DNA from 2 places in the Clostridium taeniosporum genome. Region 1 is predicted to be linked to the other one. Evidence: a T-box and tRNA genes for the amino acid it is inferred to sense, from the RefSeq annotation. Region 1 holds a T-box; the other holds one or more tRNA genes.
The links. The T-box of region 1 lies ahead of serS (serine--tRNA ligase). A T-box ahead of a tRNA ligase gene usually reads a tRNA of that ligase, here a tRNA-Ser.
Positions count from the first base shown of each region.

Region 2: it encodes a tRNA-Ser, which carries the amino acid that the T-box ahead of serS (serine--tRNA ligase) is inferred to sense. The anticodon was not compared.

Region 1 covers NZ_CP017253.2:13,475-18,959, forward strand. Annotated here, with positions in the region: rRNA gene BGI42_RS00045 (23S ribosomal RNA) at 1-1,033, shown strand, start outside; rRNA gene rrf (5S ribosomal RNA) at 1,088-1,204, shown strand; tRNA gene BGI42_RS00055 (tRNA-Ile) at 1,208-1,284, shown strand; tRNA gene BGI42_RS00060 (tRNA-Ala) at 1,289-1,364, shown strand; gene BGI42_RS00065 (HD domain-containing protein) at 1,447-1,950, shown strand; gene BGI42_RS00070 (transcription repressor NadR) at 2,008-2,520, shown strand; gene BGI42_RS00075 (NAD(P)/FAD-dependent oxidoreductase) at 2,534-3,925, shown strand; gene BGI42_RS00080 (DUF1667 domain-containing protein) at 3,944-4,180, shown strand; T-box leader at 4,244-4,442, shown strand; gene serS (serine--tRNA ligase) at 4,496-5,485, shown strand, end outside.
Region 2 covers NZ_CP017253.2:3,150,377-3,155,861, reverse strand. Annotated here, with positions in the region: gene BGI42_RS14195 (carbohydrate kinase family protein) at 1-620, shown strand, start outside; gene BGI42_RS14190 (HlyC/CorC family transporter) at 847-2,124, shown strand; gene BGI42_RS14185 (nucleoside deaminase) at 2,354-2,812, shown strand; gene BGI42_RS14180 (phosphatase PAP2 family protein) at 2,879-3,418, shown strand; partial or broken gene lgt (prolipoprotein diacylglyceryl transferase) at 3,466-4,232, shown strand; tRNA gene BGI42_RS14170 (tRNA-Ser) at 4,294-4,385, shown strand; RNA gene ffs (signal recognition particle sRNA large type) at 5,009-5,274, shown strand; gene BGI42_RS14160 (dihydrofolate reductase) at 5,455-5,485, opposite strand, start outside.

The sequences.
Region 1 (5,485 bases):
CGTAAGCGAAGGTGTGAACTTAAGCCCCAGTAAACGGCGGCCGTAACTATAACGGTCCTAAGGTAGCGAAATTCCTTGTCAGGTAAGTTCTGACCCGCACGAATGGCGTAATGACTTGTGCACTGTCTCAACTGCAAATCCGGCGAAGTTGTAGTGCGAGTGAAGATGCTCGCTACCCGCGATTGGACGGAAAGACCCCGTAGAGCTTTACTGTAGCTTAGCATTGAATTTCGGTATTGTCTGTACAGGATAGGTGGGAGACTAGGAAATCAGAGCGTCAGCTTTGATGGAGTCATCCTTGGGATACCACCCTGATAGTACTGGAATTCTAACTGGATGCCATGAATCTGGTGACAGGACATTGTTAGGTGGGCAGTTTGACTGGGGCGGTCGCCTCCTAAAAAGTAACGGAGGCGCCCAAAGGTTCCCTCAGAACGGTCGGAAATCGTTCGTAGAGTGCAAAGGCAGAAGGGAGCCTGACTGCGAGACCTACAAGTCGAGCAGGGACGAAAGTCGGGCTTAGTGATCCGGTGGTACCTCGTGGGAGGGCCATCGCTCAACGGATAAAAGCTACCTCGGGGATAACAGGCTGATCTCCCCCAAGAGTTCACATCGACGGGGAGGTTTGGCACCTCGATGTCGGCTCGTCGCATCCTGGGGCTGAAGTAGGTCCCAAGGGTTGGGCTGTTCGCCCATTAAAGCGGCACGCGAGCTGGGTTCAGAACGTCGTGAGACAGTTCGGTCCCTATCCGTCGCGGGCGCAGGAAATTTGAGAAGAGCTGTCCTTAGTACGAGAGGACCGGGATGGACCGACCTATGGTGTACCAGTTGTTTCGCCAGAAGCATAGCTGGGTAGCTAAGTCGGGACGGGATAAACGCTGAAAGCATCTAAGCGTGAAGCCTCCTTCAAGATGAGATTTCCCATAGCGTAAGCTAGTAAGACCCCTTGAAGACTACAAGGTTGATAGGTCAGAGGTGTAAGTGTGGTAACATATTTAGCTGACTGATACTAATAGGTCGAGGGCTTGACCAATAAATATTGTATACAAATTATGTGCAATTTTGAAAGAACATTCTTTCAAAATGATCTGGTGATGATGGCATAGAAGTAACACTCCTATCCATTCCGAACAGGATAGTTAAGATCTATAGCGCCGAAGGTACTGCATGGGAGACTGTGTGGGAGATTAGGACGTTGCCAGGTAAAGGATCTTTAGCTCAGTTGGTTAGAGCAACCGGCTCATAACCGGTAGGTCCGGGGTTCGAGTCCCTGAAGGTCCACCATTATGGGGGTATAGCTCAGTTGGGAGAGCACCTGCCTTGCACGCAGGGGGTCAAGAGTTCGAATCTCTTTATCTCCACCATTTATTTAAAAGCTATGAATTAAATTCATAGCTTTTTTTGTTATAATTAAAAGTAGTTAACTTTTTATTAGGAGAAACAAAAATGTTATATAGAATAAAACAATTTATGTTAGGAATTCTTTCATATTTTGAAGATGATAATATTAATTTCATAGATAAATATTTAAGTAAAAAAGAAAAAGAATTATTTATGAAATTAAAAAAACCAGACAGAATGCATTCTCTTAGAGTATGTAAAGAAGCTATTATACTGGTAAGGGATTATAATGATTTAGATGAGTATAAAATGGCTAAATGTGCATTATTACATGATATCGGAAAAATAGAAATTTCATTAAATATAATTGAAAAAGGAATAGTAGTAATATTAAATAAAGTTACGAAAGGTTCATTTTTAAAGTATAATAAATATAGTAGAGTGACTAAATATTATGATCATCCTAAAATCGGTAAAAAATTATTAGAAAATATAAAGTTTGATGATAATGAAGTATTATATTGTATAGAAAATCATCATAATAATTTAGAATTAATTGAAAAAAATATATATTTAAGTATATTAAATATATGTGATAATCGTAACTAATTTTAATAAGAGATAATTAAAATCATATAATTATTAAGCTATGGAGGGTAAAATTTTATGAATTCTACAGAACGAAGACAAAGTATATTAAAAAGTTTAATTGAAAATGAAAAGCCATTAAAAGGAATAGAAATAGCTGATAGTTATGGTGTAACAAGACAAATAATTGTTAAAGATATAGCTATTCTTAGAGCTAAGGGTAATAATATAATGGCAACACCAGATGGGTATATTATTAATAAAGAATTAAAGAAAGTAAAAGCTATAATAGCTGTTAATCATAAAGAAGAAGAATTAATTAATGAAATGAGTATAATTATTAAGTATGGTGGTACTATTGAAGATGTTATAGTTGAGCACCCTTTATATGGAGAAATAAAAGGAATGTTGATGATTAAAAATTATAATGAATTAAATAAATTTTTAGAAAAATATAAACAACAAGAAGGTAGATTATTATCAGTATTAACTAAGGGTGTACATATTCATACTATATCAGCAGATACTCAAGAAGATATTAATTGCATTATAGATGAATTAAAAGAAAAAGGTTTTATAGTATCTGATTAGGAGGAAAGTTTATATGGATTATGATGTACTTATTTTAGGCGGAGGTATAGTAGGATGCGCTGTAGCTTATCAATTATCAAAATATAATATTAACATAGCTTTAATTGAAAAAGATTATGATGTAGCTGATGATATATCCTTCATAAATACAGCTGTTATTTATGATGGTTCAGAAACTTCTAATAGTATGATGGCAAGACTTGAGAATATAGGCAGAACGCTTATTGAAGAGCATTGTAAGAAATTTAATGTATCATATAAAAAAACAGGAGCATTAAGGATTGCATCAAATAATAGTCAAGATTATAAATTAGACATTATGTATAATAGAGCTAAAGAAAGAAATATAGAGGGAGTTCATTTAATAGAAAATGATAAAGACATACTTAATAAAATTGAACCCAATTTAAATATAGATGTAAATAAAGCTCTTTATTCTGAAAATGTAGCAGTTATTTCTCCATATGATTTAGCAATATCTTATGCAGAAGTTGCAGCTGATAATGGAGTAAACTTTAAATTAGAGGAAGAGGTAATAGATATTCAAAACCTTGTTAGTGGATTTAAAGTAACTACAAATAAAAATAAATTTACTTGTAAGGTTGTAGTTAATACAATACCTGATGAAATATCTTTTAATCATGTTGAAGAAGACTATGATTATAAAAATATGAATTATATAATGTTTGAGAATAAATCAGAAAATAAATTAAAAACTATACTTATAGATGAGATAGATGATACCACTTTTGTTATAAATAATCCTAAATTACAGAATGGAAATTTAATAGGTATAAAGAGTGATCATATTTTATCTTTAGAGGAAGGTATTGAAATGTCTACAAGTATATTTCCAGAAGCTAAAAAGGATTTTGTAAGCAATATGTTTGCAGAAGTTTATAACAAAGATATAATAATAATTGATGATAGTAAATTAGATAATGGTTATATAAAAATTACTGGTACTCATTACGGTAAAATTACTATAGCACCAGCTATTGCACTTAAGATAAAAAATACTTTAAAACATAGCTTAAATATTATTAGAAAAAAGGATTATGTAGATAAAAGAAGAGAAGTATATAGATTTAAAGACTTATCAAAAGAAGAAAGAAATGAAGTTATCTCTTTAGATAAAAGATATGGAGATATAGTTTGTGTATGTAATAATATATCAGAAGGAGAAATAATTGATAGTATCAGAAGACCATTAGGAGCTCGTACTGTTGAAGGCGTAAAAAGACGTACTGGAATTGGTAGAGGAAATTGCAATGGTGCTTATTGTGATATAAAAATAATAAAAATATTAGCAAGAGAAATGGATAAAAATATTTTAGAGATAGTTGAAGATTCTAAACATTCTAATATAGTAGCTAGTAGAATTAAGGAATTTAATGAAATATAGAATTTAGGAGATGTATTTATGAGCAGTAAGGATATTTTTACTAGTTTAGTTAGAGTAAAAGGAGATCCCAATCATAAAGTTGTTTCTGTAAAAAGTAATAATCCTATAGAAAAGGAATTATGGAGGGAATTTTCTAAAGTTCTTAGCAGAATTTATGTTAGTGCACCTATAAATATTGGTGATATAATATGTAAAAATATAATGAATACAGGAATAGATATTATATGTACTAAAAAAATTGATAATAATAGATAAAAATTTGATAATATATTGACAAATATAAGTTTTTTAATATAATATATTTAATACAAGTTAATATGCAAACCTTAGATAAGGCTAGTAGTAATATTATGATTTTTAGAGAGTTAGTGGTTGGTGTAAACTAATATTTATGTATTATGAATCCACCTTTGAGGGACTGTGAATTAAGCAGTACGGTAATATCGTTAAATTTTAAGAGTGAATAACATTTTATGTTATTAATTAGGGTGGCAACGCGGAGTTTTTCGTCCCTTTTATAGGGGAGAAAGGCTCTTTTTTTATAGAAAAAATTAAAAGGAGAGAATAATAATGTTAGATTTAAAAAGAATTAGAAATAATCCAGAAGAGATAAAAAAAGCATTATCAAATAGAGGAGAAGATTTTGACGTAGCAGTTATAGATGAAGTTGTAACATTGGATGAAGAAAGAAGAAAAATATTAGTTGAAGTTGAAAGTTTAAAGAGCAAAAGAAATCAAGTTTCATCTGAAATTCCTAAATTAAAAAAAGCTGGCGAAGATGTTACTGAAATAATGAATGATATGAGGAAACTAGGAGAAGAAATTAAAAATTTTGATGTTAGAGTAAATGAAATAGATGAAAAAATAGAATATATAATGCTTAGAATCCCTAATATTCCAAATCCGGAAGTTCCAGATGGAGAAACTGATGAAGATAATGTTGAAATTAAAAAATGGGGTGAACCTGCTAAATTTGATTTTGAACCAAAAGCCCACTGGGATTTAGGAACTGATCTTAATATTTTAGATTTTGAGAGAGGTGGAAAAGTAGCTGGTTCTAGATTTACAGTATATAAAGGTTTAGGAGCTAGATTAGAAAGAGCTGTAATAAATTATTTCTTAGATAAGCATACGATTGAAAATGGATATACAGAAGTATTACCACCTTATATGGTTAATAGAGATAGTATGACAGGAACAGGTCAATTACCTAAGTTTGAAGAAGATGCGTTTAAAGTAGAAAATAATGGATATTTCTTAATACCAACTGCAGAAGTTCCTGTTACTAATATGTATAGAAATGAAGTTTTAAGTGGTGATATATTACCAATAAAACATGCAGCTTATTCAGCCTGCTTTAGAGCAGAAGCAGGTTCAGCAGGTAGAGATACTAGAGGTCTTGTAAGACAACATCAATTTAACAAAGTAGAATTAGTTAAGTTCTGTAAACCAGAAGAATCTTATGCAGAGTTAGATAAGTTAGTAAAAGATGCAGAATCAGTATTACAAGGATTAGGATTACCTTATAGAATAGTTAGAATATGTAAAGGTGATTTAGGA
Region 2 (5,485 bases), 130 kb from region 1:
GTGATGGTGAATATTCATTTGATAATATTGATATATCAGAAATAAAAGAGAATGACATAGTACATTTTGGATCAGCAACTGGATTTTTAGATGGTGAATTAAAAAATACTTATTATAAATTATTAGATTATGCTAAGTCTAAGAATATATACATATCATTTGATCCTAATTACAGAGACGCATTAATAACTGATGATAAATTAGAGTTATTTGTAAAAGACTGCATAGAATTTTTAAAGAAGAGTGATTTTACTAAATTAAGTGATGAAGAATTAACATTAATAACAAAAGAAAAGGATTTAGAAAAAGGAGTTAAAAAATTACATGAATTAGGAGTTAAAGTAGTAACTATTACTTTAGGTTCAAAAGGAACTTACTTAAGTGTACTTGGTGAAAACGAAGTAATACCTTCAATAAAAATTAAACAAGTAGATTCAACAGGAGCAGGAGATTCATTTGTAGGTGCTGTGTTAAAGCAAGTTTCAGAAATTAAAGATAAGAAGAATATAGATTTTGAACAATGGAAAAATATAATTAAATTTGCTAATAAAGTAGGAGCAATAACATGTACTAATTATGGAGCAATATCATCAATGCCTACATTAAAAGATTTAAAATAATAAATTTATATTAATAATAGATTGATATCTAGTATAAAGATTTAAGGACTAATAAAGTTACTTTAAGAATGCTAGATATCGATATTATTAAAAAATCAACTAAAAACATCAGTATTATAAATTAGCTGATGTTTTTTATATTAATCCAAGATATTACTTTTTATAATATTATGATATAATGTTGAGTAAAATATAATTATTAAAACAATTAGGAGAGTGATTTTTTTTGGACCCTAGTTATACGTGGGAGATAACAACATTAGTAATTTTACTTATGTTATCAGGATTTTTTTCAATGTCAGAGACAGCACTAATGTCAGTAAATAAAATTAGATTAAGGCATATGGTGGAAGAAGGTGTACCAGGAGCTAAGTTAGTAGATAAGCTTACAGAAGATCCTAATAAGTTATTAGGAGCCATATTAATAGGAAATAATATAGTAAATATTGCAGCGTCAGGTCTTGCTACTATGCTTGCAACAAATATATTTGGTGCAGGTGGTGTAGGAGTTGCTACAGGGGTTATGACTGTATTAGTATTAATTTTTGGTGAGATAACACCTAAATCCATTGCTAAGCAAAAATCAGAATCGGTTGCTTTAAAAGTTAGTAAACCTATAAAGTTAACAGTGATTATATTTAAGCCCTTTGTATATATATTTACAGCAATATCATCATTTTTTATAAGAATTTTAGGAGGGAATCCTAAAGCTACAGAACCTTTTATTACTGAGGAAGAATTAAAAACTATGGTAGATGTAAGTGAAGAAGAAGGGGTATTAGAAGACGTTGAAAAAGAAATGATCTTCAATGTATTTGATTTTGCAGATCTCCAAGTAAAAGATGTAATGGTTCAAAGAGTAGATGTTACTGCATTAGACTCAGAGTCAACTTATGAAGATGTTTTAAAAATTATAAAAGAAGAGCAATTTTCAAGAATACCTATTTATAATCAAACTATAGATGATGTTATTGGTATATTAAATGTTAAGGATTTATTAATGATTGAAAATCCTAGACAAAATTTTAATATGTCACAATATATAAGAGAACCTTTTTATACTTTTGAATTTAAAAAGATTTTAGAATTATTTAAAGAGATGAAAAAAACAAGAAATCATATAGCAGTTGTATTAGACGAATATGGTGGTACTGTTGGAATAGTTACTATAGAAGATTTGGTAGAAGAGATTGTCGGAGATATAGAAGATGAGTATGATGAAGTTAATACAAGTATAGAAGTTATTAAAGATAATGAATATATAGTAGATGGTAGTGTAAGACTTCATGATGTTGGAGATTTAATAGGTATTGATATGGAATCTGATGAGTTTGATTCTGTTGGAGGATTTATTATTGGAGAGCTTGGAAGAATGCCAGAAGAAAATGAAGAAATTAAATGCGATAATATAAGATTTGTCGTAGAAAATATAGATAAGAATAGAATTAAAAAAGTTAGAATATTTATAGAGATAGAACCAGAGAGAGAAACAGAAAATGAATAATTATAAGAGACTGCTAGAATAATCAGCAGTCTCTTAATCATTATTTGTATATATTTATTAGCAAATAATAGTTAATATTATAGATGACAGGTAAGTTAAGAATTGATAGTTGAAAGTTAAGAGTTAAGGAAAAAAATTTTTTAGAGAATTTTAAATATAAAGTTATTAAAATATAAGTGTAGAAAATATAATATTTAGTTTTACAGAAACTTTGATGGAGGAAAGAAATATGAATTTTTTAGATATTGCTAAGGAAGAGGCTAGGGTGGCAATGTCAAAAGGTGAAATCCCAATAGGTGCAGTTATAGTGAAAAACGGAGTTATTATATCAAAAGCACATAATTTGAAAGAGACATTAAAAGATGTAACAGCTCATGCTGAAATTTTAGCTATAAGAAAAGCATCTAAAATTTTAGGCGATTGGAGATTAAATGGAACAGAGATGTATGTTACTTTAGAACCATGCTCTATGTGTACCAGTGCCATAATTCAAAGCAGAATATCTAAGTTATGTATAGGAACTTTTAATAAAGATATGGGAGCTTGTGGATCTGTGATAAATCTCATACATAATAGAAGATTAGAGTCTTTTGTTAATGTTAATTGGTTATATGATGAGGAATGTTCTAATTTACTTATAGAATTTTTTAGATTAAAAAGAGAAAATAATAAAAATAAATTTAAATAGTAATTGTTATAATAATTTTTATTTACAATATATATTATAAAAAAACTATTATTTTGGAGGAATTTAATGCAGTATATTCAAATGTTTGATAATAAAATTTTGGAGTTTATACAGAATAATTTACATACTTCATTTATGGACAAGATAATTCCGATAATAACTTCTTTGGGAAATATGGGATTTATATGGATAGTTATAGGAATAGCATTTATATGTAGCGAAAAATACAGAAAATATGGTTTCATAATGTTATGTACATTATGTATTGGAGCACTAATTGGCGATGGAATTATAAAACCTTTAGTTGGCAGAATGAGACCTTTTAATTCTATTGAAAATATAGAATTGCTTATAAAGGCACCTACAAGTTTTTCTTTTCCATCTGGACATACTATGTCTTCATTTGCAGCAGCGACTATTGTTTATATAGCAAATAAAAAGATGGGTATTGGTGCATTTATATTAGCAGCACTTATAGGATTTTCAAGAATGTATTTATATGTTCATTATCCATCAGATGTGTTAGTAGGATGTATATTAGGAATAACTTTAAGCAATGTTATTTATAAGGTTATAAGCTCTAAGTATGATAAAAAGTTTGGTTAATTTTAAATTAATAATATAAGATACAAATGAAAAGGAGTGAGATATTTATGAATCCAGTAGCTTTCAAAATAGGAAATTTTGATATTAGATGGTATGCAGTAATTATTTTGATGGGAGTCTTTTTTGGATTAATACTAGCTTATCATAATTGTAATAAGAAAAATCTAAGCTTTGATATTTTAAGTGATGGATTTCTTGTAGCTTTTCCAGCTGCTATTATTGGAGCAAGATTATATTATGTTTTATTTGAGTTTGAAAATTATAAAGATAATTTAATAGATATATTTAATATAAGACAAGGTGGATTAGCTATACATGGTGGATTAATAGGTGGAATAATAGCAGCATTTATTTATGCTAAAGTAAAAAAATAAATTTTTTAGCTTATTTAGATGTGGTAGCGCCATCTATAATATTAGCTCAGGCTATTGGTAGATGGGGTAACTTTATGAATAGCGAAGCACATGGAGGAGAAGTAACTTATGAATTTATAAGTAAATTTCCACAATTCATACAAAAAGGAATGTACATTAATGGAACATATTATCATCCAACATTTTTATATGAATCTGTTTGGAATTTGATAATATGTACTATTTTAATTATTATACTTTATAAGAAGAAAGAAAATAATAATGGAGTAGTTATTTCTAGTTATATTATTTTATATTCTATAGGTAGATTTTTTGTTGAGGGACTTAGAACTGACAGTTTGATGTTTGGAGGAATGAGAGTTGCCCAACTAATAAGTATAGTAGGAATAATTTTTGGGATTTGTTTTATTATTTATATTAGAAAAATTAAAAATAAGTAACCAAAATATTCAGTTGAATTAGCTTTTTTTATATGATATTATAAAAAAGCATTATACCTTTGGAGAAATGTCCGAGTGGTTGAAGGAGCACGCCTGGAAAGCGTGTATAGGGTGCGAGCTCTATCAGGGGTTCAAATCCCCTTTTCTCCGCCAAAAAATCTCTTTCTACTTTTTGTAGAGAGAGATTTTTTTTAGTTCTTATAAAATTATATTACTAAAGAATATGTAGATAACTTATAAAATACTGAATTTTAAAGATATTATGAGTATCCATAAAGGATAAAAAAATAATTATATACCGTATCATTATTCCTGTACTACATTTGGAAAGGGTACATAGCTAAAAAAAATCGACACTCCATGGTTGCTTAGCAATTTTTTTTATTATGGTGTTATTAAAAATATAAATTATGGTGATATATAATAAATCATATTAGAATGAAAAGGTTGAATGAAAAAAATATATATGATATTATAAATTAAAAATAGATATATTTTAATAGTTATTGAAAATTTAAAAGCAAGTATAGTATTAAAAATGTTATTTTAAGTTTTAGTTATTTACATTAAAGGAAAAATCTAAAATAAATTCATAAAAACGTATGAATTTACAAAAGTATATTGTTACTATAGTCTTGTATTTATAAATTTTATATGCTATTATATAAAAGTATCAAAAAAGCATAGTGATTATATGGTTTGATGCCTAATGGAGGCATAGTTTTTTCATTAAGAAAAAATGTTATTGAGGTTCGAATCCTCTTCATACCACCATTCCGTGCTAGATGGGGAGTTAGCGGTGCCCTGTAACCTGCAATCCGCTATAGCAGGATTTAATTCCTCGTAGAGGTATTGATTTTTTATAGTCTGACCTTTGTAAGTGGTGTTGATGACTGGGTCCCACGCAATGAAAGCGTATGAACCTCGTCAGATCCGGAAGGAAGCAGCGATAAGTGCACACTGCATGTGCCGTGGATCAATCTGGTCTGAGCTAACTGCAGAGGTAACGTATAGGAAATTTTTATCGAAGCGAGGTGCACGGTTTATATACATAAACCTTCACTAAGAATGAAGGATTTTTTTTCGACTTAAATTAGGTTATTCTTCAATAGGATTAACAATATAGGACAAATCAATAGGATAAGAAAATGAGGGTATTTATTTTTAAATACCCTCATTTTCTTATCTTTTTAATATTCACTTTTAACTAAAAAAGCGTTATTTAATTTATTTTGCTTAGATTTATAAATTTG